Regions from separate parts of the Nocardia sp. SSK8 genome, predicted to be linked through region 2. Evidence: riboswitches for the same ligand, from Rfam matches in the RefSeq annotation. Region 2 holds a riboswitch; each other region holds the start of a gene.
The links. A riboswitch is a leader RNA that binds a small molecule or an ion and turns the genes downstream of it on or off. The one in region 2 is predicted to bind S-adenosylmethionine.
Positions count from the first base shown of each region.

Region 1: it holds a riboswitch for S-adenosylmethionine, as region 2 does, so the genes downstream of both, WA675_RS25420 (rhodanese-like domain-containing protein) here and WA675_RS24475 (aminotransferase class V-fold PLP-dependent enzyme) in region 2, are expected to answer to the same signal.
Region 3: it holds a riboswitch for S-adenosylmethionine, as region 2 does, so the genes downstream of both, WA675_RS19205 (ABC transporter substrate-binding protein) here and WA675_RS24475 (aminotransferase class V-fold PLP-dependent enzyme) in region 2, are expected to answer to the same signal.
Region 4: it holds a riboswitch for S-adenosylmethionine, as region 2 does, so the genes downstream of both, WA675_RS15755 (bifunctional o-acetylhomoserine/o-acetylserine sulfhydrylase) here and WA675_RS24475 (aminotransferase class V-fold PLP-dependent enzyme) in region 2, are expected to answer to the same signal.

Region 1 is NZ_JBAGKD010000018.1:13,386-20,458, forward strand. Features, by position in the region: gene WA675_RS25395 (CaiB/BaiF CoA transferase family protein) at 1-885, opposite strand, end outside; gene WA675_RS25400 (DUF456 domain-containing protein) at 1,011-1,493, shown strand; gene WA675_RS25405 (amidohydrolase family protein) at 1,662-2,528, opposite strand; gene WA675_RS25410 (FAD-dependent oxidoreductase) at 2,658-4,046, opposite strand; gene WA675_RS25415 (Rv0361 family membrane protein) at 4,237-4,695, shown strand; SAM riboswitch class IV at 4,740-4,858, shown strand; gene WA675_RS25420 (rhodanese-like domain-containing protein) at 4,876-5,292, shown strand; gene WA675_RS25425 (O-succinylhomoserine sulfhydrylase) at 5,305-6,513, shown strand; gene WA675_RS25430 (hypothetical protein) at 6,610-7,073, shown strand, end outside.
Region 2 is NZ_JBAGKD010000016.1:16,885-23,957, reverse strand. Features, by position in the region: gene WA675_RS24490 (YbaK/EbsC family protein) at 1-356, shown strand, start outside; gene WA675_RS24485 (flavin reductase family protein) at 516-983, shown strand; gene WA675_RS24480 (excalibur calcium-binding domain-containing protein) at 1,142-1,711, opposite strand; gene WA675_RS24475 (aminotransferase class V-fold PLP-dependent enzyme) at 1,913-3,229, opposite strand; SAM riboswitch class IV at 3,276-3,390, opposite strand; gene WA675_RS24470 (MarR family winged helix-turn-helix transcriptional regulator) at 3,595-4,029, shown strand; gene WA675_RS24465 (Pls/PosA family non-ribosomal peptide synthetase) at 4,182-7,073, shown strand, end outside.
Region 3 is NZ_JBAGKD010000010.1:84,862-91,934, forward strand. Features, by position in the region: gene WA675_RS19185 (carotenoid biosynthesis protein) at 1-747, shown strand, start outside; gene WA675_RS19190 (LppM family (lipo)protein) at 896-1,675, shown strand; gene WA675_RS19195 (glycosyltransferase) at 1,677-2,849, shown strand; gene WA675_RS19200 (hypothetical protein) at 2,864-3,568, opposite strand; SAM riboswitch class I at 3,782-3,872, shown strand; gene WA675_RS19205 (ABC transporter substrate-binding protein) at 3,912-5,528, shown strand; gene WA675_RS19210 (ABC transporter permease) at 5,563-6,588, shown strand; gene WA675_RS19215 (ABC transporter permease) at 6,581-7,073, shown strand, end outside.
Region 4 is NZ_JBAGKD010000007.1:165,327-172,399, reverse strand. Features, by position in the region: gene WA675_RS15775 (DUF3017 domain-containing protein) at 1-40, shown strand, start outside; gene WA675_RS15770 (oxygenase MpaB family protein) at 87-1,040, opposite strand; gene WA675_RS15765 (TetR/AcrR family transcriptional regulator) at 1,184-1,828, shown strand; gene metX (homoserine O-acetyltransferase MetX) at 1,832-2,980, opposite strand; gene WA675_RS15755 (bifunctional o-acetylhomoserine/o-acetylserine sulfhydrylase) at 2,977-4,293, opposite strand; SAM riboswitch class IV at 4,375-4,485, opposite strand; gene WA675_RS15750 (NADP-dependent isocitrate dehydrogenase) at 4,850-6,070, shown strand; gene WA675_RS15745 (MFS transporter) at 6,275-7,073, shown strand, end outside.

The DNA.
Region 1 (7,073 bases), on a different contig from region 2:
GGCCCACTCGTCGCGGGTCTTGGTCTTGAACTTGTCGGCGAACAGCTTGCGCAGCTGCTCCTGACCGTTCGGGTCGATCTGCATGGGCAGACCCTCCGGATCGATCTCGAGGCCCGCCAGCAGCTCGGCGTAGAACTGCGGCTCGATCGCGCCCACGGCCATGTACTTGCCGTCGGAGGTCTCGTAGGTGTCGTAGAAGGCCATGCCGGTGTCGAGCAGGTTGGTGCCGCGCTCGTCGGACCACAGGCCCACCCCGCGCATGCCCCAGATCATGTGCGACAGGGCCAGTGCGCCGTCGATCATCGCGGCGTCGATCACCTGGCCCTTGCCCGAGCTCTGCCGCTCCACCAGCGCGGCGAGCACGCCGAACACCAGGAACATCGAGCCGCCACCGAAGTCGCCCACCATGTTCAGCGGCGGCACCGGGCGCTCGCCCTTGCGGCCGATGGCATTGAGCACACCGGTCAGCGAGATGTAGTTGATGTCGTGGCCCGCGCGGTCGGCGAGCGGACCGTGCTGGCCCCAGCCGGTCATCCGGCCGTAGACCAGGCGCGGGTTGCGCGCCAGCGCCTCGTCGGGGCCGAGGCCCATGCGCTCGGTGACGCCGGGGCGGAAGCCCTCCAGCAGCACGTCGGCCTTCTCCACCAGGTCCAGGATCTTGGCGACGTCGGCGGGGTCCTTGAGGTTCGCCTCGACGATGGTGCGCCCGCGCCACTGCGGCCGTTCCATGAAGCCGGGCAGCTGGTTGGGGCGCTGCACGCGCACCACGTCGGCGCCCAGGTCGGCCAGCAGTAGCGCGGCGTGCGGGCCGGGCCCGATGCCCGCCAGCTCGATGACCTTGATGCCCGCGAGGGGCCCCTGCTTGGCGGTGGACTCGCTGCTCACGCCTGACCTCAGTTCGTCGTCGAACGGTATTGACACATCGACAATAGCGGTGGGATGGCGGCTCGGGTAGGCCATGGGCGAGAATTCGGTGGCGCTACTCGGCGCGGAAACGGGAGGACCCGGTAGTGAGCGTGTGGGGTGAGGTCGTCGTCGGCCTCGTCATTCTCGTCGGCATCGCTGGCGTGATCGTACCGATTCTGCCGGGGGTGATCCTCATTTTCGCGGCAATCGCGGCGTGGGCCTTCCTCACCGGCGGCACCACGGCCTGGACGGTGCTCGCGATCGCCTCGGTCGCGCTGATCATCTCCGGGGTCGTGAAATACACCTGGCCGGGGCGCAAGATGCGCGAGGCGGGGGTGTCCAACAAGGCGCTGCTGGCCGGGGCGATCCTGGGCGTCATCGGGTTCTTCGTGATCCCGATCGTCGGCCTGTTCATCGGCTTCGTGCTCGGCGTCTACCTGGCCGAGCTGTACCGCCTGAAGACCAACCGCCTGGCCTGGCCCGCCACCCTGCACGCGCTCAAGGGCGTCGGCCTGTCGATGCTCGTTGAGCTGTTCGGCGCGCTGATCGCCGCCGGTGTCTGGCTGACCGGCGCTGTGTTTGTTTGAGCGCTGGCGCGCTCGAGTCGCGGCCCCTAGGGGCCGCCGGTCAGGCACCGTTTCTTGCTCCTTCGTCGCCTACGAAACGGCGCCTGACCGGCGACCCGGCCGCGACCGGCGCTGCGCGCCGCCGCTCCTCGGGGTCGCGGGTGCGGGGTTGGGCGGGTTCGAATCTCGCTACTCGATGACCGGCAGCGGGCGGGTGTGCGCGTCCGCGCCGGGGAGCTGGTCGCGGGGGATCGGCACCGTCGGGTTGTCGGTGCGGGGCATCGGCATGGTCGGCAGCGGATCGGTCGCGGGCCGGTCGACGGCGGGCAGCCGGTAGAACTCGCGGGCATTGTCCTCGAGCACGGCATGCACATCGGCCCCCACGACCCGGCTGATCAGCTCGACATCGCGGTCCTCGAACGGCCTGCCCGCCCGGGTGCCGGGCAGATCGGTGCCGAACATCAGCGCCCCCGGGTTCACCGCGTGGATGCGCCGCAGCGTCTCGGCCACATCCATGTCGACCCGGCCGAAGCCGGTGGCCTTCACCCGGGCCCCGCGATCCACCAGATCCAGCAGATAGGGCAGACCCTCCTCGGACATGCCGAGGTGGTCGATGGACAGCGCGGGCAGCTTGGAGATCACCGGTTGCAGCGAGGCCAGCATCTGCCCGTCAATGTAGAGCTCCACATGCCAGCCTGCCAGCTCGTGCGCGCGCAGCGCCTGCAAGGTCATCTCGGTGATGTCGGCGGCGGCGCGCTTGAGGTTGAAGCGCAGCGCGCGGACCCCCGCGCGGTCGAGTTCGCTGATCTCGTCGTCGGTGGCGTCCAGGTCGAGCCGGGTGACGCCCACCCAGTCCGGGCCGAGGGCGGCCAGCGCGGCCTTCAGATACGACTGGTCGGTCCCCTGGAACGAGGCACTCACCACCGCCCCACCACGAACCTCGAAGCGCTGCATCCGCTTTAGGTAGTCGTCGATGATGTAGGGGTCGGGAAGGTAGCCCTCGTTCTCGATCAGCGGATACCGCGGATCGATGATGTGGACGTGCGCATCGAACACCTGTACAGAATGCCTCGAGATCGGCGAAAGGGAACAGTTCGTCCGTGTGAGCTATCACATCGAACGAAAAAAAGCCGGTGGGTCCTGGACGTGATGTCCCGGTTCCCACCGGCTCTTCGTGGCGTGTGCCTAGACCTTGTTCGGCTCCGAGGCGCGCAGCATGTCCTCGCGCTCGACGACCTTCACGCGCTCGCGGCCCTCGGGCTCGCCCAGGGCGCGCTCGTGTGCGTCGAGGCGGTACCAGCCCGCCCAGGTGGTGAACGGGATGCCCTTGCTCTCCAGGAACTCGGTCACCGCGTCGAGCTCGGGCTTCGGCGCCGGGGTGAAGTCCTTGGCGTCGTCGAGCAGGCAGGCGATGGTCTCGTTGGCGTCACCCTTGGTGTGGCCGATCAGGCCGACCGGGCCGCGCTTGATCCAGCCGGTCACGTAGGTGGCGGGCATGAAGCGGGCCGAGCCCTCGGCGGCCTCGTCGGCGAGCACTCGACCGGCCTCGTTGGGCACGGTGCCCGCCTGGTCGTCGAAGGGCAGCTGGGTGACGTTCTGCGACAGGTAACCCACCGCGCGGTAGATCGCCTGCACGTCCCACTGCTTGAACTCGCCGGTGCCCTTGACGTTGCCGGTGCCGTCGAGCTGGGTGCGCTCGGTCTTGAGACCGACGACCTTGCCGTCCTCGCCGATGACCTCGGCGGGCGACTCGAAGAAGTGCAGGAACAGCTTGTGCGGGCGGTCGCCCTGGTCGCGGATCGCCCACTGCTCGAGGGTGTTGGCGACCATGTCGACCTGCTTGGAGTTGCGGCGCGCCGCCTCCGAGCCCTCGTCGTAGTCGATGTCCTCGGGATCGACGATGACCTCGATCGTCGGCGAGTGGTCGAGTTCGCGCAGCTCGAGCGGGGTGAACTTGGCCTGCGCGGGGCCGCGGCGGCCGAACACGTGCACCTCGACGGCCTTGTTGGCCTTGAGGCCCTTGTAGACGTTCGGCGGGATCTCGGTGGGCAGCAGCTCGTCACCGGTCTTGGCCAGCACGCGGGCCACGTCCAGGGCCACGTTGCCGACACCGAGCACGGCGACCTTCTCGGCCTCCAGCGGCCAGCTGCGCGGCACGTCGGGGTGGCCGTCGTACCAGGACACGAAGTCGGCGGCACCGTAGGAGCCGTCCAGGTCGATGCCCGGGATGGGCAGCGCGCGGTCGGCGTTGGCGCCGGTGGAGAAGATCACCGCGTCGTAGAACTGACGCAGGTCGTCGAGGGTGATGTCGGTGCCGTAGTCGATATTGCCGAGCAGGCGCACCTGCTCCTTGTCGAGCACCTTGTGCAGGGCGGTGATGATGCCCTTGATGCGCGGGTGGTCGGGGGCGACGCCGTAGCGGATCAGGCCGAACGGCGCGGGCATGCGCTCGTAGAGGTCGATCGACACCTCGGCATCGGACTTCATCAACGCGTCGGCGGCGTAGATACCGGCCGGGCCGGCACCCACGATCGCGATGCGAAGTGGGCGAGTCGCTGCACTCTGTTCGGTCATTTCTACGCGCACCCTTTGGTCGAGAACTGTTGACGGCGTCAATTTAGCTTAGGCTAAGTTGGCGATCCGGCTGCTGGCAGCTGCCTGTGGACCTCGGCAGCGGGCCGCATTCTCCGCGATTCTATCTGCGGCGTTGTGGCCACCCGGCGCGCGGTGTGGTTGCCCGCACCGGGTCTGTCAGGATTAGCACATGAACGAGGAGCGAACAGGCTCGGACGAGCAGCCCGTGGTGGTGGATCAGACCGACAAGCGATCCATCGTCCCGTTCGTCGCGGCCGCGGTCATCGCGGTTCTGGTGCTCATCGGCATCGTGCTGGGCGGCTTGCTCTCGCCCGCTGAGAAAAATGTCACAGAGGCCGACCGGCTCGCGGCCGCCGTCACCAACTATATCGACGCGCGCTCACGCAGCGAGCTGCGTCCGCCGCAGGGTGTCGCCTGTCCCGGCTTCGACGAGCAGAAATCCGGCCTCACCGAGCGCCTCGGCGGCCCGAAATCGGCGGTGACGATCGACAAGAAGGGTTTCCAGAACCCGACCGTCAACGGCGACCGCGCCAAGATCGACGCCACCGTCCAGGTCGGTGACACGTCCTCGACCAGCACCTGGAACTTGACCAGGGTCGACGGCACCTGGCTGGTCTGCACGCCCTGATCGTTTGACACGGTGACCTGTGCCGGGGCAATCTCGGATCGCAAGGTCATGAGTGCCAGCGCCAAGCCCCGGCTCGCTGGCCGGCAACCCTCCTCCGCGGTGGGGTGCTCCGGGTGACGACCTGGCCGTGTGTTCCGGAGTTCCGGCACGGCAAGAGCGGATTCACGCAGGAGGTTCGACATGACTTACGCCGGCGACATCACCCCTGAGAAGGCGTGGGAGATCCTGACCGAGCATCCCGGCGCGGTGCTGGTCGACGTGCGCACCGAAGGTGAGTGGGCGCAGATCGGCATCCCCGACACCAGCTCCATCGAGCGCCCGGCCCACTTCATCGAGTGGGTCGACGGCACCGGCACGCGCAACCCGAACTTCGGCGCCGAGCTCGAGCAGGCGCTGGCCGGGCGGCCGGACGACGCTCCCGTGGTGTTCCTGTGTCGTTCCGGTCAGCGCTCCATCGGCGCGGCGACCGTGGCGACCGCGGCGGGCATCGCCCCGTCCTACAACGTGCTGGACGGTTTCGAGGGCGGACCCGACGCGTTCGGTCAGCGCGGCAGCGTGGGCTGGCGCGCGGTCGGCCTGCCGTGGCGCCAGGCATAAGGGAGACAGCAGATGATCACCGGTGGTTCGTTCGACAAGCCACTGCCCGAGGGCGTCGGCCCCGCCACCCTCGGCGTCCGCGGCGGTCTGCGCCGCTCCGGTTTCGAGGAGACCTCCGAGGCGCTGTACCTGACCTCGGGTTTCGTCTACGAGAGCGCCGAGGCCGCCGAGGCCGCGTTCACCGGCGAGGTCGAGCACTTCGTCTACTCCCGCTACGGCAACCCGACCGTGGCCATGTTCGAGGAGCGCATCCGCCTGCTCGACGGCGCCGAGGCCGCCTTCGCGACCGCCTCGGGCATGTCGGCGGTCTTCACCGCGCTGGGCGCGCTGCTGAAGGCGGGCGACCGGCTCGTGGCCGCGCGCAGCCTGTTCGGTTCCTGTTTCGTGGTGTGCAACGAGATCCTGCCGCGCTGGGGTGTGGAGACCGTCTTCGTCGACGGTGACGACCTCGAACAGTGGGAACAGGCCCTCTCGGTGCCCACCCAGGCGGTGTTCTTCGAGACCCCCGCCAACCCGATGCAGACTCTCGTCGACGTCCGCAAGGTCACCGAGCTCGCCCACGCCGCGGGCGCGAAGGTGGTGCTGGACAACGTCTTCGCCACCCCGCTGCTGCAGCGCGGCTTCGAACTCGGCGCCGATGTGGTCGTCTACTCCGGCACCAAGCACATCGACGGCCAGGGCCGCGTGCTCGGTGGCGCCATCCTCGGCGCCCAGGACTACATCGACGGCCCCGTCAAGAACCTGATGCGCCACACCGGCCCCGCCCTGAGCCCGTTCAACGCCTGGACCCTGCTCAAGGGCCTGGAGACCATGCCCCTGCGCGTGCGCCAGTCCACCGATTCCGCCTTGAAGGTCGCCCAGTTCCTGGAGACGAACAAGTCCGTGAACTGGGTCAAGTACCCCTTCCTGGAATCGCACCCCCAGCACGCCCTGGCCCAGTCCCAGATGTCCGGCGGCGGCACCGTCGTCACCTTCGAACTCGCGGGCGAAAGCGGCAAGAAGCGCGCCTTCGAGGTGTTGAACCGCCTGCGCGTCATCGACATCTCCAACAACCTCGGCGACGCCAAAACCCTCATCACCCACCCCGCCACCACCACCCACCGAGCCATGGGCCCCGAAGGCCGAGCCTCCATCGGCCTCAGCGACGGCGTCGTCCGCATCTCGGTCGGCCTCGAGGACATCGAAGACCTCCTCACCGACCTCGACCACGCTTTGAGTTAGCTTGGGCGAGTAAGGAATTACACTTCCCTCATGTATGTCGGGGGGAAGCCCGCGACGGTTTTCCAACCGGCGCCGTTGTATCTGTGGGCGATAATCGTGGTGGCGGTGCTCATGGGGTGCGCAGGTGCTTGGGCCGTCTGGGCAGAGTTCACCGGAACCCACGACGTCCCTCTAATACCGCTGATCGCGAGCGCGGTGACGGTCCCGTTCTCGATCCTCGGCGGCGGCTATGCGGCGACCCGGCTGGTTCGGCCCCGGCCGGAACTCGTCCTGACCGCGGAAGGGCTGATGGACCGGCACGGTGTGTGGGTCGGATGGAACGAGGTCGCCCGTGTGGAGTTCGCTGTCCAGAGGCTCTCCGGCGGATCCAAGGCGGAGTGGATCCACGTCTGGTTACACGACCCAGCGTCCTACTACGCCCAGGTTTCGCCGCGGGCCCGGCTGCTGTCCAAGGTGAGGATGGGCGTCAAATCCGGGCATCTCAACTTGAGCCCACCGGTCCTGGATGCCTCCGCCCATCAGATCCTGGCCGCCTTCCGCCACTACCGCCCGAACCTCAT
Region 2 (7,073 bases):
GCGCCCTGGGTGCCGAGCCCACCGCCATCACCACCTCCCAGGTCTTCCTGCTCGACGACGATCCGGTGCTGCTGCTGGTCGCCGGGCACCACCAGGTCGACCTGAAACGCACCGGCAAACGCCTCGAAGGCACCCTCACCCCCGCACCCGCCGCCCTGGTGGAGCGCATCACCGGCCAGCCCATCGACGGCACTGCCCCCGTCGGCCATCCCACCAACCTGCCGACCTGGGTCGATACTGCCCTGGCCGCGCATCCGGAGGTCTGGGCGGCGGGTGGTCATCCGAACACGGTGTTCCGCACCAACTTCCGCGAGCTCGTCCGCATCACGGCGGGCCTGCCGCTCGACGTCGACTGAGCCCACGCGGGTGATATCGGTCAAATCCCCGGCGCGGCCATAGGTACGCCCGGGCCCCGGGCGTAGTTTGGCGGGGTGGGTGATGTGCGACCTGAATCGGGTGAACTGGTGATTCCCGACGATCTGAGCGGGATCACCGCCGAGCAGTACCGGGCGTCGATGCGCCACTATCCGGCGGGCGTCACCGTGGTGACCCTGGGCGCCGAACAGGGCCCAGTCGGCTTCACCGCGACCTCCTTCGCCTCCCTCTCCCTGGAACCCCCACTCGTCTCGTTCAACATCGCGCACACCTCCTCGAGCATCGCCGCCCTGCGCGAGGCGGGCTCGGTGGTCATCCACTTCCTCGGCGAACACCAGCACCACCTCGCCCACCGCTTCTCCCGCACCGCCGCCGACCGCTTCACCGACCGCTCCCTGTGGACCCCCCTCGACACCGGCGAACCCGTCCTCCACGGCACCCCCATCTGGCTCCGCGCCACCCTCCACCAACTCATCGACATCGGCGACCACACCATCGCCATCGCCCTGGTCACCCGAGTCCACGACGAAACCCACGAATCCCCCTCGGCGGCCCCCCTCCTCTACTACAACGGCAAATACCACCGCCCCACCGCCCTCGACACCTGACACAGATCGGACGACGACCGCGGCCACGAGCGAGTTCCGCGTTACCGGCGTCTTCCCCTCTCCCGCCGGTGAGTTCTCCTTCACGCTGTCGACGAGGCTCGCCGGTCACGTCCAGGCAGGCGATTCGCTCCGGGCCGTCGCGACCGAGCAGTAGTCCGCTACTCGCAGGCCACGCCGTCGCCGTCGCGGTCGAGATCGGAGCGGTAGCCCGGGTCGCCGCGGTGCAGCGGGGCGGCGCCTGCGGCTTTCGCGGCCTTGCAGTTCTTGTAGTAGACGCTGGGCGACGAAGGGATTTCCGGTTCGGGGACGAGGGCAGCGGGCGGGGCGGGGAGGTCGACGGTGGTTGTCGGTGCGGGGATGACGACCGGCGGCGGGGGTGCGGCGGTCGTCGTTGTCGGAGCGACGGGAACCACGGGGACATCGACGGTGGTGGTCGGCGTGACGTTCGCGATGGCGGGCGCCGTGGTGGTCGGGGTCGCCGTGGTGGTCGGGGTCGCGGTGGTGGTCGACGCGACCGTCGTCGACGACGTGCGGGTCGTGGTCGACACCTCGACGACGCGAGTGGGCGAGGTCTTCGTGTCCGCGCCGTCGTCGGCCAGCCCGCCGATCGCGGCCAGACCGACCACACCGGCGACCCCGATCCCGGCGATCAAGGGCCACCGGCGCTTCTTGTCCTGTGGTCTGGGCGGACGGGCCCAGGGATCGGGCGGCTGAGTCGGTCGTGTCACGGTGTCCCCTAACGAATCCGAGCGTTGTTTCGGGGCTCATCGCGACCGGCCGAAGTCCTGTTACCCACACGGGCGGCGCGTCAAACATTCCTGTTTCGAGCACTGCGGGAGCCGGTCGAGCATCGACACGATGAAGCGGTCCGGCCGGAACACCGAGGACTTCGGCGCGGCCGGACCCGCGCGGGCCCGACCGTCGCGAAGTCAGCCGATCAGGCAGGGCGCGGCACCGACCGAGGCATCGGGAGTGAGGGGGCGGGTTTCGGGGGTGGGGTTCCAGAGGCCATCGGTGGCGGCGTAGTCCCAGGTGGGGCCCTGGGTGACGAGGGTGGCGACGGCGGTGATCAGGCGATCGACGTCGGCGGGGGTGGTGCCCAGTCCGATGCTGGCGCGCAGGGCGGCGTCGAGGCCGAGGCGGGCGAGCAGGGGGTGGGCGCAGAAGCGGCCGTCGCGGACGCCGATGGCGTGTTCGGCGGAGAGGTAGGCGGCGGCCTGGCCGGGGGCGTACCCGTCGACGGTGAAGGCGACGATGCCGACGGAGTCCGGGCTGTCGGACCAGATGCTGACCAGCGAGACACCGGGCAGAGCACTCAGTCCCTCGCGCAGCCGATCGGCCAGGAAGCGTTCGTGCGCAACGAGTTCGGCCGGGTCGATGGCGGCCAACGCGTCACAGGCGGCGGCGATGGCGGCCGCGCCCAGCACATTCGGCGATCCGGCCTCGTGCCGCTGCGGCGCGGGAGCCCATTGCACCGCGTCCACACCCACCGAGCGCACCGCGCCGCCACCGGCCAGGTACGGCTCGCCCGCGTCCAGCCAGTCTCGGCGCCCGACCAGCACCCCGGCGCCGAAGGGCGCGTAGAGCTTGTGGCCGGAGAAGGCGAGGTAGTCGATGCCGGTATCGCGCAACGAGATCCGGCGATGCGGTGCGAGCTGGGCCGCGTCGACGAGAATGCGCGCACCACACAGATGCGCGATGGTGGCCAGCCGCTCCAGCGGCAGCACCTCCCCGGTGACATTCGACGCCCCGGTGACGGCGAGCAGCGCGGCGGGCTTGCTGCACAGCTCGGCGACGACCCGGCGGATGGTCTCCTCGACGGTGTCGGCGGCCTGCACGACCCGTCGCCCGTGCGCGGTCCACGGCAGGAAGTTGGCGTGATGCTCGATATCGAGCACCACGGTCTCCCCCGGCACGCACCCGGCCAGCAGGTTCAGCGAGTCGGTGGTGTTGCGGGTGAACACCACCACCTGGTCGTCGTCGGCATCGAGGAACCGGGCGACCGCCCCGCGCGAGGCCTCGTAGCACTCGGTGGAGATCCGCGAGGCGTAACCCGCGCCGCGGTGCACGCTGGCGCAGTACGGCAGCAGCTGCGAGATCCGGTCGGTGACCTGCTTCAACGCAGGCGCGCTCGCCGCGTAGTCGAAGTTGGCGTAGGTGCTGGTCCCGCCTTGGACCAGCGGCACCTGGAGGTCGGCGCCGGAGACGGCGACGAGGGCACAGGTGGGGTCGATTACTGCGGTCATGACGAAATCCCGTCGGTTCAGGGACTCGTTCCCGAGGGATGCTCCGAGTCCGCGCTTGCCGCGCCCACTGCGGACGGCGGCCAGGTCGTCACCCGGAGCACCCCACCGCGGAGGAGGGTTGCCGACCAGCTAGCCGGGGCTTGTCGCTGGTACTCGTGACCTGCAACGAGAGTGACAGACGATCGCCGCGGCTGTCAACCACCGAATTCCGCCGCCCGGAAAATCGCTGCCCGACAGGCCCCTTCGCCACGACACGCGATTGCCCCCGGATTGCCCTCGCGCGCGAACTCCCGCAACCATCGGATGACTCCACGATGGAACCGCCAAATGATTGAGTTCACCCACTATTTGTTAGAGTGGCCGCCATGTCCTCGAACCCGAACGCCGTCCGCGGTCTGCCGCGCTACCCGGTGTACGCGCTCGCACGACTCACCAAGGCCCTGCACACCGAGATCGACCTCCCGCTGCGCGACCACTGGGTGCTCACTTTCATCGCCGAGAACGCCGACCTGACCCAGAAGAAGGTCGGCGAGGCGCTCGGCATCGACCGCAGCGAAGTGGTCCGTCTGGTCGACGCCCTGGAGGGCGCGGGCCTGGTAGAGCGCACCCGCGACGGCAAGGACCGCCGCAAATACCGGCTGCGCGTCACCGACGCGGGCCGCAAACGCTGTAAGCGCACCGACAAGCTGATCGCCGAGGCCACCGCCCGCGTGCTGCACCGCCTCGACCCCGACGAGCAGGTCACCCTGCACCGGCTCGTCCTCACCGCGCTCGGCGACGAGGCGGATCCGTCCACGTGAGCACCGGCGCGGCACCGGCCGCGCACCGGTCCGGCACACCGTCCGGCGAGTACCGTTGGCATCTGGTGACCATCCCGTTTGCCCTCCGGTAACCCGACCGTGAAACAACAGACACCGATGGGGGTCAACCGATGAGAGGTGGACGCAGCGCGATGCTCGAGCCACACACCGAATTCGGGGCAGAGCTGCTCCGCGATCCGCTGCTGCGCGCCGATCTGGCGGCCGCGCCGCGCACCCTGGTCGACATCCTGACCAGCACCGCCCAGACCCACCCCGACGCACCCGCGATCGACGACGGCACCGTGGTGCTGAGCTATCTGGAACTGATCGCCGCCGTCGAGGCCAGGATGGCCGAGCTCGTCGAGGCGGGCGTGCGCCCGGGCGACCGGGTCGGCGTGCGGATGCCCTCGGGTTCGGCCGCGCTCTACGTCACCATTCTGGCCGTGCTCTACTCCGGCGCCGCCTACGTCCCCGTCGACGCCGACGACCCCGAGGAGCGCGCCAAGCTGGTCTTCGGCGAGGCCCGCGTCAGCGCGATCGCCACCGGTGACGGCATCGAGTCGGCCACCACCGCCGCGGGCGACGCGCACTGGGACACCCTGCCCGCCCCCGCCGACGACGCCTGGATCATCTTCACCTCCGGCTCGACCGGCACCCCCAAGGGCGTCGCGGTGACCCACCGCAATGCCGCCGCCTTCGTCGACGCCGAGGCGCGACTGTTCTTGCGGCACAAGCCGATCGGCCCCGGCGACCGCGTGCTCGCTGGCCTGTCGGTGGCGTTCGACGCCTCCTGCGAGGAGATGTGGCTGGCCTGGCGCCACGGCGCCTGCCTGGTCCCCGCCCCGCGCGATCTGGTCCGCACCGGCGCCGACCTGGGCCCGTGGCTCATGCGCCGCGCGATCTCCATCGTCTCCACGGTGCCCACGCTGGCCGCCACCTGGCCCGCCGAGGCGCTGGAATCGGTGCGGCTGTTGATCTTCGGCGGCGAGGCGGTGCCGCCGGAACTGGCCGAACGGCTGGCGGGCGCCGAACGCGAGGTGTGGAACACCTACGGCCCCACCGAGGCCACCGTCGTCGCGTGCGCCGCCCAGCTCGACGGCACCATGCCCGTGCGCATCGGCCTCCCGCTGGACGGCTGGGATCTCGCGGTGGTCGACGCACAGGGCACCCCCGTCCCCGAGGGCGAGACCGGCGAACTGGTCATCGGCGGTGTCGGCCTGGCCCGCTATCTCGACCCCGCCAAGGACGCCGAGAAGTACGCGCCCATGCCGTCGCTCGGCTGGGAACGCGCCTATCGCAGTGGCGATCTGGTGCGCAACGACCACGAGGGCCTGATCTTCCTCGGCCGCGCCGACGACCAGATCAAGATCGGCGGCCGCCGCATCGAACTCGGCGAACTCGACAACGCCCTGCAACACCTGCCCGGCGTGAGCGGCGCGGCCGCGGCGATCCGGACCACCAAGGCGGGCAACAAGATCCTCGTCGGCTACCTCACCGGCGCCGCCCCCGGCTACGACCTCAAGAAGGCCAGAGAGATTCTGGCCGAACAACTTCCGGCCCCGCTGGTCCCGCGCCTGGCGATCGTCGCCGACCTGCCGACCCGCACCTCGGGCAAGGTCGACCGCGACGCCCTCCCCTGGCCGCTGCCCAGCTCCGAGGACACCCCCGAGCACGGCCTGCACGGCACCGCCGCCTGGGTGGCCGGGCTCTGGGACGCCATCCTCGGCGCCGAGGTGACCGGCCCGGACACCGATTTCTTCGATGTCGGCGGCGGCTCGCTCTCGGCGGCCCAGCTGGTCGGCGCGCTGCGCGAACGGTATCCGCACGTCACGGTGGCCGACCTCTACGACCATCCGCGCCTCGGCTCGCTGGTCGAGCTGCTCGACGGCAGCGCCCCGGTCGACGCGGTCGACGAACGCGTCGTCACCCCCACGCCGCTGCGCGCGCAGATCACCCAGGTGCTGGCCACCATCCCGCTGACCACCCTGACCGGCCTGCAATGGGTCACCTGGCTCACCGTCGTCTCCGCCATCGCGGGCTGGTCCGGCTCGCTGCCGTGGCTGCCGCGGCTGTCGTGGTGGTGGATCGCGCTGGCGTTCGTGCTGTTCATCTCGCCGCTGGGCCGGATGACACTGTGCGTCGCGGGCACCCGCGTGCTGCTGGCGGGCCTGCGCCCCGGCACCTACCCGCGCGGCTCCGGCGTGCATCTGCGGCTGTGGGCGGCGGTGCGCCTGTCCGAGGCCAGCGGCGCCGAAAGCCTGTCCGGCGCACCGCTGATGGTCCCGTTCGCCCGGGCGCTCGGCGCCAAGATCGGCAAGGGCGTCGACCTGCACACCCTGCCCCCGGTCACCGGCATGCTCGAACTCGGTGACGGCGCCAGCGTCGAACCCGAGGTGGACCTGTCCGGCTACTGGGTCGACGGCGATCTCGTGCACATCGGCGGCATCACCGTCGGCGAGGGCGCGGTGATCGGCGCCCGCTCGATCCTGTTGCCCGGCAGCAAGATCGGCAAGAAGGCCGAGATCGCGCCCGGTTCGGCAATCGTCGGCAAGGTGAAGGCGGAGCAGGAATGGGCGGGCTCGCCCGCGGCGAAGACCGGGAAGGCGCCGCGCCGCTGGCCCGACCACGCGCCCGATCGCGCCCGGCACTGGCTGCTGGTCTTCGGGGTGTCGTCGATGGTGCTGGCGGCCATGCCGGTCTTCGGGCTCGCCGTCGGCGGCACCTTCATCGCCTGGTGGGTCCGCGAGGAGACCACCATCGGCGCCGCCGCGCTGCACGGTTTCGCCATCCTGCCGGTGGCCACCCTGCTCAGCCTGTTCGTCTACGCCGCGGCCACCGTGCTCGCCGTGCGTCTGCTCGGGATCGGCCTGCGCGAGGGCTACCACCCCGTGCGCAGCCGCACCGGCTGGCAGGTCTGGGCCACCGAACGTCTGCTCGACTCCGCGCGCACCTTCCTGTTCCCGCTCTACGCCAGCCTGCTCACCCCGCTGTGGTTGCGCCTGCTCGGCGCGCGGATCGGCAAGAACGTCGAGGCCTCGACGGTG
Region 3 (7,073 bases), on a different contig from region 2:
ATCCCCGCGATCTCGGCGGTGCTGCTGGTGCTGGTGCAGATCGCCTATCCGCTCAGTGCGGGTGGGGCGCGGGATCGGATCACCGTGGTGGTGGTGTTGCTGTCGGCGGGGACGGCGTTGCTGCACGCGGTGACGACGCGGGGCGTGCGCTGGGGGCTGGGGTTTTTGGTCATCGTGTCGGGGCTCGGGTTGGCGGCGGAGGTCGTCGGGACCGCGACCGGGGTTCCGTTCGGGGCCTATTCCTATGCGGTCGATCGGCTCGGGCCCGCGGTGGCGGAGGTGCCGCTGGTGGTGCCGTTGGCGTGGACCGGGGGGTTGTATCCGGTGTGGATCGTCGCGGGGCTGCTGGCCGGATCGGTGGTGGGGCGGGCGGGGCTGTTCGTGGTGGGAGCGGTCGGGTGGGATCTGTTTCTCGATCCGCAGATGGTGGCGGACGGGCAGTGGACCTGGGTGGTGACCGATGCGGGGTTGCCGGGGCTCGCGCGGATCCCGTACACGAACTACCTCGGCTGGGCGGTGGTGGCGTCGCTGATGGCGGTGCTGCTCAGCGGGCTGGATCGGCGGCGGGTCACGGTCTCGGTCGCGGTGCCGGTGGCGGTGTTCTGCTGGACCTGGCTGGGGTCCACGCTCGCGCACGCGGTGTTCCTGGGGCTGCCCGCGTCGGCGGTGTGGGGATTCGTGGGGATGGCGCCGCTGGGGATCCCGCTGCTGCTGCGGGGGCGGCGACTCCGCGAACACCGGGCCTGATCCCGGCGGCCCCGGAATCCGGGCGATCACTTCGGCGGCGAACGCGATGCCGATCGGGCACCCGGACCGGAGCGAAAGCGCAGTTCGGCGCGGGCTGGTGGAACGCACCGGCCCCGTCGGGTGGGTTCTCGGGCCGGGGCCTGGCACGATGTCAACCGTGCAGCCGAGTCCCGTCGCCGACATGCCCCCCACTCCGCCGCGTTCCCGCGTGCCCGCGCGCCGCGCCGCGGCCGTCGCCGTCCTGCTGGCCCTGCTGGTGCCCGCGCTGGCCGGCTGCCTGCGTGTACAGGTGTCGATGGGCGTGTCGTCCAACGACCGGGTCTCGGGCCGGATCGTGGCCGCGGTGGTGCCCACCGGGCCCGACGACAAGGGACCGCAGCTGAAGGCGCCGGACCAGGTCGCGGCCAAGGTGCGGGTGGAGACCTACAACCAGGACGGGTACGTCGGCACCCAGGTGTTCTTCGACGATCTGACCTTCGGCGAGGTCGGCCAGCTGGGCGGGCTCTCGGATCAGACCCAGGGCATGTTCAACCTGGAGTTCCAGCGCTCGGGTGATCTGGTGAGCCTCAGCGGCCGCGTCGACCTGGAGTCGGTGCCGCCGCACGGCTCCGACGTGCAGTTCTCCATCGCCTTCCCCTCGCGCGTGGCCAAGACCAACGGCACCCGCGAGGGCGACAACACCGTGTCCTGGAAGCTGCCCGCCGGTGAGGTGTCGACCCTGCGCGCGGAGGTGAAGTACGCCGATCCGAACACCCGCTCGTTCGCGGGCTGGGCCGGGATCGTCGGCGGCATCACCCTCGCGGTCGCGGCGCTGGTGGCCGGGATGGCCTTCCGCGACCGCAATGCCGGGCCGCCCAACGCGCCGCGCGGCCGTTTCTCCCCGAGTGAGATGTGGCGCGATATCGCCGCCCGCAGGCTGGGCCGCTGACATGGGCGCGGCGGGCCGCTCGCTGACCTGGCTGGGCACCGGCCTGGCCGCGCTCGGCGCGAGCACCGCCGTCTACAACCTGGTCACCCTGCGTACCCTGCCGCGCCGGGTCGCGGGCGTGATCGAACCGGTCACCGTGTGCGTGCCCGCCCGCGACGAGGCCGCGCGCCTGCCCGCGCTGATCGCGGATCTGCGCGCGCAGACCGGAGTGCCGCGGCTGCGGGTGCTCATCCTCGACGACGCCTCCACCGACGGCACCTACGAGGCCGCGCTGTCCGCGATCGGCGGCGACGACCGGTTCACCGTGCTGCGCTCGGCCGCCCATCCCGCCCCCGGCTGGACCGGCAAGGCCGCCGCCTGCGCGCGGCTGGCGGCCCGCGCCGACGCGGCCGCGCTGGTCTTCGTGGATGCCGATGTGCGGCTGGCCCCGCAGGCGATCGCCGCGGCGGTCACCGAATTGCGCAGGCGCGGCGCGGGTCTGGTGTCGGCGTGGCCGGTGCAGGAGTCGGGGTCGGGCACCGAGCATCTGGTGCAGCCGCTGCTGGCCTGGTCGTGGGCCTCGACCCTGCCGGTGGGCCCGGCCAATCACAGCCTGCGCCCGTCCACCGCGGTGGCGTGCGGGCAGTTCCTCGCCGTCGACGCCGAGGCGTACCGGGCGGGCGGCGGGCACGCGGCCGTCGCCGCCAGCGCCACCGAGGATCTCGATCTCGCCCGGGCCCTGCGCCGGGCCGGGCACCGCACCGCCCTGGTCACCGCGAGTCACGCCGCGCGGACCCGCATGTACACCGGCGCCGACGAACTCACCAACGGCTATACCCGCTGGCTGTGGTCGGCCTACGGCGGGCGCATCGAGGGTGGTGCCGCCATCGGCCTGCTGCTCGCCCTGGCCTATTGGCTGCCCCCACTGGCCGCGCTCCTCGGCCGTGGCCGCACCCGGCGGGCGGGCGTGCTGGGTTACCTGGCGGCCGTCACGGGCCGGATCGTCGCCCGCGGCACCGAAACCCGCCGCCCACCCGGCCGGACCGACGTGCTCTCCGCCGCGGCACACCCCATCGCCGTCGGCCACTATCTCGCCCTGTGGGTCCGTTCGCACCGGCACCACCGCAGCGGCGACCTGCGCTGGAAGCAGCGCCCGCTGGTCACCCCCGACACGTCGATCTCCCTGCGCGCCTAGCCGTTCCGGACCGATCAGGGGACCTCGGTGATGCCGATGGTCGGGAAGAAGAAGCAGGACTTGCCCGCGTTATCGGTGGTGCCGAAGACCGCCGCGAGGACGGTGCCGTGGCCGGTATCGACCGGGACCGCGCGCACCCCACCGAGCGGGATCGCGGCGAAGAAGAAGTCGCGGATGGTGTTCTCGGCGAGAGGCCGTAGTTCCACCGGCACTTCGGGCGGCACCATGGCGCGCACGATCTCGGCGATCGAGCCCATCGAGGCCAGGCCGCCGCGCCCGGTGCTGAGATTGAGCCACGCCACCTGCATGCCCGCGGTTTCGGTGGCGGGCGTGTCGGGGGCCATGCCGTAGGGCAGGAAGGTGAACAGCGTCTGGCCGGATTTCACGGCCGTCAGGTCCAGGCCGGGGATCGGTACGGCGTTGCTGGGCCACGGGCCGGGGACCGCCCCCGCGACGGCGGGGACCAGGCCCATGCCCTCGCCCGCGCAGTTCGCCGCGACCGTGGGATACAGGAACGGCTGCACGCCGAGCGCTTTCAGTGTCTCGACCACGGTCTGGTAGGCGCCGAGCAGGTCGGCGGGGCCCGCGGTGGCGGCGGGCGCGTCGCGGGTGACGGCCGGGGTGGCCGGTTGGGCGACGGCTGCGGGGGCGGCCAGCAACACCGTGGCGGCGCAGGCCGTCAGGGCGGTCAGCACGGGAATACGACGCGGCACGATCACGGCGCAACTCCTCATCGTCGGCCCCCGCGGATCCGACGCTACTCCGCGAAACCCCTGATCCGGCCGAGAGACACGGCACCGTAGACCCTCCGATGCCGCGCAAGTATGCCCGCCCCACGCCGCGCGCCCAACCGCTGCGCTCACGGTGATTTCTACCGTTGTGAAGTATCCGGCCGGTGCCACATGCTGGTTCAGCTCCGAGCAGCCGGAGCGCAACCATCCAGAGCGACCGAGAGACCTGGCTCGACGACGTCGCAGCAACCAACCCGTCACGGGTGGGTGCTTCTGCCCGGTCCGATGGAGGGCTCACCCCGTGCCACGCATTCCCTGGAGTCACCCCGTGATCCGTCCTCGCCATCGCCTCGCCGCTCTCGCCGGAGCGCTCGCCGCCGTCACCACCGTGGTGGCCTGCGGCAGCGACACCGCGGGAACCGGCGGTGACGCCGGCCCGCCGCGCCCCGGCGGCACCCTGCGCTACGGCCTGTCCGGCGCGCCGACCTGCTCGGACCCGGCCCAGTCGGGTACCAACCAGACCATCTACGTGGCCCGCCAGATCGTCGACTCGCTCACCGATCAGGACCCCGCCACCGGCGAGATCACCCCGTGGCTGGCGCGCAGCTGGGAGGTCAGCCCCGACGCCAGGGTATTCACCTTCCACCTGGCCGACGGCGTCACCTTCAGCGACGGCACCCCGCTCACCGCCGACTCGGTGCGCGACACCTTCGACGCGGTCATCCGCCTCGGCGGCGTCGAGGCGCCGCTGGGCGTGAGCTACCTGGCCAACTATGTCGGCACCACCGCGGTCGACAAGCTCACCGCGCGCGTCGAGTTCAGCCAGCCGAACGCGCAGTTCCTGCAAGCCTCGTCCACGCCACAGCTGGGCATCCTGGCCGCCTCGACCAATGCCAAGGGCGCCGAGGAACGCTGCTCGGGCGACAATATCGGCAGCGGCCCGTTCACCTACGCCGAGTACAAGCAGGACATCTCCGCGACGCTGGCCAAGCGCACCGGATACGACTGGGGCTCGGCCGTCTTCGGGCACCAGGGCGAGGCCTATCTCGACCGCATCGAGTTCACCGTGGTGCCGGAGTCGGGCGTGCGCACCGGCAGCCTGTCCTCCGGACAGCTCGACGCCATCAGCGACGCGCTGCCCCAGGACGCCCCGCAGATCGAGGCGACCGGCGGGCGGATCCTGTCCACCTCGAACCCCGGCACCCCGTTCGGCCTGCAGTTCAATGTGACCCGCGGTCCGCTGCGCGACCCGGCCGTGCGCCAGGCGCTGCTGCCCGCCCTGGACCGCCAGCAGCTCGTCGACACCGTGCTCGGCCCGCAATTCAAGCCCGCCACCTCGGCGCTGGCCTCGGCCACCCCGGCCTACCTCGACCAGTCCGCGCGACTGGCCTACGACCCCGCGAAGACGGCATCGCTGCTGGATCAGGCGGGCTGGGTCCCCGGCGCCGACGGCATCCGGGTCAAGAACGGGGAGCGGCTGAGCTTCGCGGTGACCTTCAGCCAGGTGTTCGCGGGCAACCAGGCGGTGCTGGAGCTGGTGCAGCAGCAGCTGCGCCAGGTGGGGGTCGACCTGAAGCTGGACCTGGTGTCGACGCCGGAGGCCATCGCGCGCCAGAACGCCAAGGACTACGACGCGGTCTACGGCAACTCCACCCGCGCCGACGGTGACATCCTGCGCACCTCCTTCGCCCTGGCCGGGCGCAATCTGAACGCGCGCGGCCCGATTCCGGCCCTGGATCAGGTACTCGACCAGCAGCTGGCCACCACCGACACCGCCGCGCGGGCCGCGCTGATCGCGCAGGCCCAGCGCGAGGTGCTCGACAACGGCCTCGCCCTGCCCACCGTCGAGCTGTCCCAGGCGATCGGCGCGGCCGGGCACACCCAGGACCTGACGTTCGAGGCTTCGGCCCGGCTGCAGTTCTTCGACACCTGGCTGAGCGGGCACTGAGATGAGCGAGGTGGTCGCGCGGCGCCCGGCCGGGCTGCCCCGGTACGTGGGTTCGCGGGTGCTGCAGGCGCTCTGGGTGCTGTGGGCGGCGTTCACGATCTCGTTCGTGGTGCTGTATCTGCTGCCCTCGGACCCGGTATCGATGGCGGCCGACATCAGCAGCGGCACGCCGATCGACCAGGCCGCGGTCGCGGAGATGCAGGCGCGCTACGGGCTGGACCGGCCGCTGTGGGACCAGTACGCGACGGCGCTGGGTCATGCCGTCACCGGTGATCTCGGGCGGTCCATCGCCTCCGGGCAACCGGTGACCGAGGCGCTCACCGACGCGCTGCCGTCCACCCTCGCGCTGGCCTCGCTGGCACTGCTGTTCGCGGTGGCAGGCGGGACGGCGCTGGCCTTCGCGGCCACCTACACGCGCCGTCCGTGGCTGCGCGACACCCTGGCCGCGCTGCCGCCGGTGGGCGTGGCGGTGCCGACCTTCTGGACCGGCCTGATCCTGTTGCAGCTGTTCTCCTTCCGGCTGCACTGGTTCCCCGCGTTCGGCGGCACCGGGGTGCGTGGCACACTGCTGCCCGCGCTCACCCTGGCGCTGCCGGTCGGCGCGGTGATCGCGCAGGTGCTCGCGGCCGGGCTGGCCCAGACCTGGCGCCAGCCGTTCACCGAGGTGGCGCTGGCCAAGGGGGCCTCGCGCTGGTGGGTGCAGTGGCGCCACGTCGCGCGGTTGGCGAGCGTGCCCGCCTTCACCATCGCGGGCGTGCTGGTGGGGACCATGCTGGCGGGTTCGGTGGTGGTGGAGTCGGTGTTCGCCCGGCCCGGGATCGGGCGGCTGACCCAGACCTCCGTGCTCAACCAGGACATTCCCGTGGTGCAGGGCGTGGTGCTGTTGTCGGCGCTGATCTTCGTGGTGGTGAATCTGGTGGTCGACCTGGTCTATCCGTTGCTCGATCCGCGGATCACCGGCACCACTGCTACCCGCGGGGCCAAGACCACCACCGCCGACACCCAGGCGGTGTCGGAGTCCTCCTCCCCTGCCGACACCGAAGGGAGCCACCATGGTTGACCTCCTAGTCCGCCGGTCCCCAGTGGCCGACCGCACCACCACCGGGCCCACGGTGGATACCCACCGGGTGGCCGACACCGCCCGCTGGGTCCGTGCCCACCTCGGGCTGCTCGTCGCACTCGCGGTGCTCGCCGTCGCGGTCGGCTGGGCGCTGGCCCCCTCGGTGTTCGCCTCCGGCGATCCGCTGACCGGCGTGCCCGCCGAGAAGTTCCAGGGCCCCGGCGCGACGCACTGGTTCGGCACCGACAATCTCGGCCGCGACCTCTACACCCGGATGGTGCACGGCGCCGGGCTCTCGCTCACCGCCACGCTCTCGGCGGTCGCGATCGCGCTGGTCGCGGGCTCGCTGCTGGGTCTGCTGGCGGGGGCGGCGGGCGGGATCGTCGACACCGTGATCATGCGCGTGGTCGACGTGCTGCTGTCGATTCCGGCGCTGCTGCTGTCGCTGGCGCTGGTGACCGCGCTGGGCTTCGGCACCCGGAATG
Region 4 (7,073 bases), on a different contig from region 2:
CTTCCTGGCGGCCACCATCAATACGCTCGGCGTCAGCTGACGAAACGGCCGCGCCCGGAGTGGACGCGGCCGTGTGGTGCTCGGTTTCAGGCGGAGGCGACGGAGCCCTCCCACAGGCTGCGGGTGCCCTGGCTGCCGTAGCGCTCGCGGGCCTCGGCGGGGGTGATCGTGGCCTGGTGACGCGGCGGCGAGGCGGCGGCGTGCGCGGCCAGGATCTGCCCGGTCATCTTCGCGACATACGGGCTGGCCATGATCAACCCCCGGTTACCGCGCAGCGCGGTGGCCCACACCAGTGCCTTCCACGGCAGCCGCGCCGAGACGTCGACGATTCGCGGCAGGTCGAACCGGCCGAGCTCACGCATCCAGGCGGGCAGCGTCGCGATCGTCGCCAGCGACAGCACCCGCCCGCCCGCCGCGAACGTCAGGCCCTTGTCCGCCGACGGCCACAGCAGGTAGTGCATGGCCCGCACAGCCCGCTCGCTGACACACAGCTGCGGCCGCATCCGCGCGAAATAGGCACGCACCTGCTCGCGATTGCGCGGCACATCGGCGGGCTTACAGGTCTGTAGCTCGGCGGCGATGACGCAGTCGGCCCAGTACCGGTCCTCCTCGGCCGGGCTCAGCGGGCCGGGGCCGAACATCTCGTAGGCCTTGAGCACCGAATGCCAGCCGGTGACGTGGATCCACAGCTGGGACTCGGGGTTGTTGGCGCTGTAGCGCTTGCCGCTGATCGGCTCGATGCCCGTCATCGGCGCGTGCACCTTCATCAGATGCTCGGCGGCCTGGATGGCGGTGCGGCCGTCGCCGAGGGCGACCAGCAGGAAGTAGGACAGGGTGTGGTCGAGACGGGTCGCGGGATTGTCGTAGATCCCGTGCGAGTCGGCCACCGCGGCGGTGAGGAACGGGTCGAAGTGCTCGAGGGTGACCGCGCGCTGGAATCCGATCAGCGCGGTCGGGGCGGCCCACACCTTCCAGGTGGGGGAGTCCGGCCCGAAGAAGCCGTAGTCGTCGCGGCGCAGGGAAGACGGATCGAAGGCCATGCAACTGCTCCTTTGCAGTGCCGAGGCGAACCTCGCAAGTGAATACAACGCAACCGTAGCAATTGTGCGGATTGAATACAACGGTTGTGTAGGATTTGCCTTGATGGGCGAACGGTAACGTTCGGAGGGTGAAGGGAGGTCCCGTGACCGCCACGCAGGAACAGCGGCCCCGGCGCCGCTACGCCCCCCGGCTACCGCCGCACGAACGCCGGGCCCAGCTGCTCGACGCCGCCTTCGCGGTGCTGGGCCGGATGGAGCTGCACGAGCTCAATATGGAGGCCGTCGCCCAGGAGGCCGGGGTCGGCAAGCCGGTGCTCTACACGGTGTTCAAGACCAGGGCCGAGCTGGTGGAAGCGCTACTGGAACGCGAGCGCGAACGTGGGCTGGCACAGATCGCGGACACCTTGCCCGCCGATCTGATCGGCGCCGAACCGGTGGCCGCCGCCTCGGCGACGGTGGAAGCCTTCGTCGGCCTGGCGCTGGCGAACCCGACCCGCTGGCGGCTCATCCTGGCCACGCCGGCCAGCGCGCCCGACGAATACCGGGCCGCCCTGCGCGCCTCCCGCACCGATATCCTCGCGCGGGCGACGGCGCTGGTCGAAGCGGGGATCGCGACCCTGCCGCGCTGGACGCACATGGACGCGGGGCTGCTGGCGAACGCGACGCTCACCGTGGCCGAGATGCTCGGGCGCCTGGCCGTCAGCGATCCCGACGAGTATCCGCGCGAACGCCTACAGGACTTCGTCCGCTCGGTGGTGGTGCTGGTGGGCGGGTCGGTGCCGGACTGAGCCTCAGCGGCTCTCGCGGGCCATCCGGATGGTCTCGGTGAGCAGCTTGGCGACGGCGGCGGCCTCGGTGAGGAAGCCGTCGTGGCCGTCGCGCGAGTGCACGATCTCGAGCCCCGCGCAGCCCGGCAGGCCCTCGGCCAGCTCGGCCTGGGTGTGCAGGGGATACAGGCGATCGGAGTCGACACCGCCGACCACACACGGCACCGGCGTCGAGGCCAGCGCGGCGGCGATCCCGCCGCGTCCGCGCCCGATGTCGTGGCGGTTCATCGCCTCGCTGAGCAGCACATAGGTGGCCGGGTCGAAGCGCTGACAGAGCTTGTCGGCCTGGTGCTCGAGGTAGCTCTGCACCGCGTAGCGGCCGCCGGTCCACGGGTCCTCGTCGCCCTGAGGCGAGTTGGCGAAGCGGTGGTCGAGTTCGCCCTCGGTGCGGTAGGTCAGGTGCGCGATGCGCCGGGCCAGGCCCATGCCGGTCATCGGCGCGCGGCCGGTGCCGTGGTAGTCGCCGCCCTGCCAGTCCGGGTCGGCCTTGATGACGGCCATCTGGGTGGTCTGGGTGCCGATCTGATCGGCGGTGGCCCTGGCCCCCACGGCCAGCACCAGCGCCGCGGCCACCCGCGCGGGGCGGCTGATCATCCACTCCAGCACCCGCATGCCGCCCATCGACCCGCCGACGACCGCGCCCAGGCGCTCGACGCCGAGCAGGTCGAGCAACTGCGCCTCGGCGGTCACCTGGTCACGGATGGTCAGGTCGGGAAAGCGGGTGCCCCACGGCTTTCCGTCGGGGGCCGGACTGGCCGGGCCGGTGCTGCCCTTGCAGCCGCCGAGCACATTGGTGGCGATCACGCACCATTCGTCGGTGTCGATCGGCGCACCGGGGCCGACCATGCCCTCCCACCAGCCCGGCGCGGGATTGTCCGGGCTGGCGATGACGGCGGAGTCGCCGGTGAGCGCGTGCTCGACCAGCACCACATTGTCCAGGGTGGGCGAGAGCTCGCCCCAGCGCTGCACCGCGAGCCGCGCATCGGGGACCACGGCGCCGTTCTCCAGCGTCACGTCCCCGATGGCGACCACGCCGAGACGCCCGTCCGGTGGTGGCAGCAGGGCCACCCCGGCAGCGGGACGGGCGATCGGCGATTCGGTGCTCACAGTCACGTCGTCGCCGCCGCGAAACCGGCCCGCAGATCGGCCAGGATGTCGTCGATGCCCTCGATACCCACCGCGAGCCGCACCAGCCCCGGAGTCACGCCGGCGGCCAGCTGCTCTTCCGGCGTCAACTGCGAGTGCGTGGTCGAGGCCGGGTGAATCACGAGAGAACGCACATCACCGATGTTAGCTACATGGCTGTGGAGGCTGAGCGCGTCCACGAACTTCTTGCCCGCGTCGACGCCCCCGGCCAGCTCGAAGGCCACGATCGCGCCCGCGCCCTTGGGTGCCAGCCGCTTGATCCGCTCGTGCCAGGGCGAGGACTCCAGGCCCGCGTAGTACACGGTCTCCACGCCCGGCTGTTCGGCGACGAACTTCGCCACCGCCTCGGCGTTCGCCACGTGACGTTCCACCCGCAGGCTCAGCGTCTCGATGCCCTGGGCGATCAGGAAGGCGTTGAACGGTGACACCGCCGCGCCCAGATCGCGCAGCAGCTGCACGCGCGCCTTGAGCGCGAAGGCCGGTGCGCCCAGGTCGGCGAAGACGGCGCCGTGGTAGCTCGGGTCGGGCTCGGTGAAGCCGGGGAAGCGCGCGTTGCCCTCGGCGTCGCGCACGGTCCAGTCGAAGGTGCCGCCGTCGACGATCACGCCCGCGACCGCAGCGCCGTGCCCGCCCAGGTACTTGGTGGCCGAGTGCACGACGATGTCGGCGCCGTGGGCCAGCGGCTGGATCAGGTACGGGGTGGCGACGGTGTTGTCGACGATGAGCGGCAGGCCCGCCGCGTGCGCGACCTCGGCGATGCCGGGGATGTCGAATACGGCGCTGCTCGGATTGGCGATGGTCTCGCCGTAGAAGGCCTTGGTGTTGGGCCGGATCGCGGCCTGCCACTGGGCCAGGTCGTCGGGGTCCTCGACGAAGGAGACCTCGATGCCCAGCTTGGGCAGCGAGTAGTGGAACAGATTGTAGGTGCCGCCGTAGAGGTGCGGGCTGGACACGATGTGGTCACCCGCGCCTGCCAGGTTCAGGATCGCGCAGGTCTCCGCGGCCTGGCCCGAGGCCAGCAGCAGCGCGGCGACGCCACCCTCGAGCGCGGCGATGCGCTGCTCGACCGCGTCCTGGGTGGGGTTCATGATCCGGGTGTAGATGTTGCCCGGTTCGGCGAGCCCGAACAGCGCTGCGGCGTGATCGGTGTCGCGGAAGGTGTAGGAGGTGGTCTGGTAGATCGGCAGTGCCCGCGCGTTGGTGCTCGCGTCGGGGGCCTGGCCCGCGTGGATCTGCTTGGTCTCGAAGGTCCAGTTCTCGGGCAGGGCAGAGTCGGTCATGAAAATGCTCCAGGGTTGTGCGCCGGGGTATTCGTCAACTGGGTCGGATCGACGGACAACAACACATGGGGGCCTCCTGCGAACGCGCGCTTGCCCTCGACCTTCGAGAGCCCGGTCATCACCCGGAGCACCCCACCGCAGCTGGAGGGTTGCCGACCAGCGAGCCGGGGCTTGGCGCTGGTACTCATGACCTTGCCGTCATGTTAACCGGCGATCTCATCCGTGCGGAAATTTCCCCCGTTTTCATCGCCAACATCACTGGCCACCCGGCGTGTTGCCCGCGAGTCCGCCCGAGCTCAGTGCACTGGACCGGACCAGATGGGCGCGCGCGGGCCGGTGGGTAAGCTGGACGGGCTCGTCCCAGGGCAGTCCCGCACAGCGGGCCCTCCCATCGCGGTGAGGTCCGGGGCAGCAGTACGCTTGTCTTGTTTGCACCACACGTCCCGCAGACAACGCGGGGCATATACGTTGTCTGTTGGAACAGCTGGGGTCCGCTCACAAGCGTGTTCGCCTGGCCGTGCAATGAGGGCACCATCCTAGGAGGACACGAAGATCCATGTCCAAGATCAAGGTTGAAGGTACCGTCGTAGAACTCGACGGCGACGAGATGACCCGGATCATCTGGCAGTTCATCAAGGACAAGCTGGTCCATCCGTATCTCGACGTGAACCTCGAGTACTACGACCTCGGCATCGAGTACCGCGACAAGACAGACGACCAGGTCACCGTCGACGCGGCCAATGCCATCAAGAAGCACGGCGTCGGCGTCAAGTGCGCCACCATCACCCCGGACGAAGCGCGGGTGAAGGAGTTCGGCCTCAAGAAGATGTGGCGCTCGCCCAATGGCACCATCCGGAACATCCTGGGTGGCACCATCTTCCGCGCGCCGATCATCATCTCCAACGTGCCCCGCCTGGTGCCCGGCTGGACCAAGCCGATCATCATCGGCCGCCACGCCTTCGGCGACCAGTACCGCGCCACCGACTTCAAGGTCTACGAGGCGGGCACCGTCACGCTGACCTTCACGCCGGAGGACGGCAGCGAGCCGATCGTGCACGAGGTCGTGAAGATGCCCGAGGACGGCGGCGTCGTCATGGGCATGTACAACTTCAAGAAGTCCATCGAGGACTTCGCGCGGGCCTCGTTCAACTACGGCCTGCAGCAGAACTACCCGGTGTACCTCTCCACGAAGAACACCATCCTCAAGGCCTACGACGGCATGTTCAAGGACACCTTCCAGGAAGTCTTCGACGCCGAGTTCAAGGCCGAGTTCGACGCGGCGGGCCTGACCTACGAGCACCGTCTCATCGACGACATGGTCGCCTCCTCCATGAAGTGGGAGGGCGGCTACGTCTGGGCCTGCAAGAACTACGACGGCGACGTGCAGTCCGACACCGTGGCCCAGGGCTTCGGTTCGCTCGGTCTGATGACCTCGGTGCTGCTCACCCCGGACGGCAAGACCTGTGAGGCGGAGGCCGCGCACGGCACCGTCACCCGGCACTACCGCCAGCACCAGCAGGGCAAGCCGACTTCGACCAACCCGATCGCGTCGATCTTCGCCTGGACCCGCGGGCTCGAGCACCGGGGCAAGCTGGACAACACCCCCGAGGTGATCGGCTTCGCGCAGGCGCTGGAAGACGTGGTCATCAAGACCGTCGAGGGCGGGCAGATGACCAAGGACCTGGCGCTGCTCGTCGGCGGCGACCAGGGCTACCTGAGCACCGAGGAGTTCCTGGGCGCGCTCGACGTCAACCTGGCCAGGGCCCTGAAGCAGTAAGCCTGGTTCCGCGCCGAACCGCGGAATCGTACGGCTGGGCGAGGCGCTCGTATCGAATCCGATGCGGGCGCCTTTCTCGTGGGGAGACCCAACTCACGCCCGCTCCGGGATGCGGTGGGCCGCGCGCGGCCGTTGCATGGAAGCGTGACTGCTACCCCCACCGCCGACCGCGCGGCGCCCCGCACCGGCTGGCACCTTCCCGCGATGCTGGCGCTGGCGCTGGGTGGTTTCGGGATCGGGACGACCGAGTTCGTGACGATGGGGCTGCTGCCCGATATCGCGACGGGCTTCGGCATCTCCGAGCCGACCGCCGGGCACGCGGTCTCCGCGTACGCGCTGGGCGTGGTGGTCGGCGCGCCGGTGATCGCGGCGCTGTGCGCGCGGGTGCCGCGCAAGCAGCTGCTCATCGCGTTGATGGCGGCGTTCACCGTCGGCAATGCCGCCACCGTGCTGGCACCGACCTTCGGCACGCTGGTGCTCGCCCGGTTCGTCTCCGGGCTGCCGCACGGTGCCTACTTCGGCGTCGCCTCGCTGGCGGCGGCCACGCTCGCGCCCGCCGGGCAGCGGGCCAAGGCGGTGGCCGCGGTCATGCTGGGGTTGAGCGTGGCCAATGTGGTCGGTGTGCCCGGCGCGACCTGGCTCGGGCAGCATCTGGGCTGGCGCGACGCCTATGTGGTGGTCGCGATCATCGGGGTGGCGACGGTGGCCGCGCTGTGGCGGTTCGTGCCCGCGCTGACCAGCATGACCATCACCGATCCGCGCACCGAACTGGGCGCGCTGCGCCGCCCGCAGGTGCTGCTCACCCTCGCTGTCGGCGCGATCGGTTTCGGCGGCATGTTCGCCGTGTACACCTATATCGCCACCACCATGACCGATGTGGCGGGCATGTCCGTCGGCGCCGTCCCGATCGTGCTGGCCCTGTTCGGCCTCGGCATGATCGCGGGCAATGTGCTCGGTGGCGTCCTGGCCGACCGCGGCGTCGATCGCGCGATCCTGCTGTCGC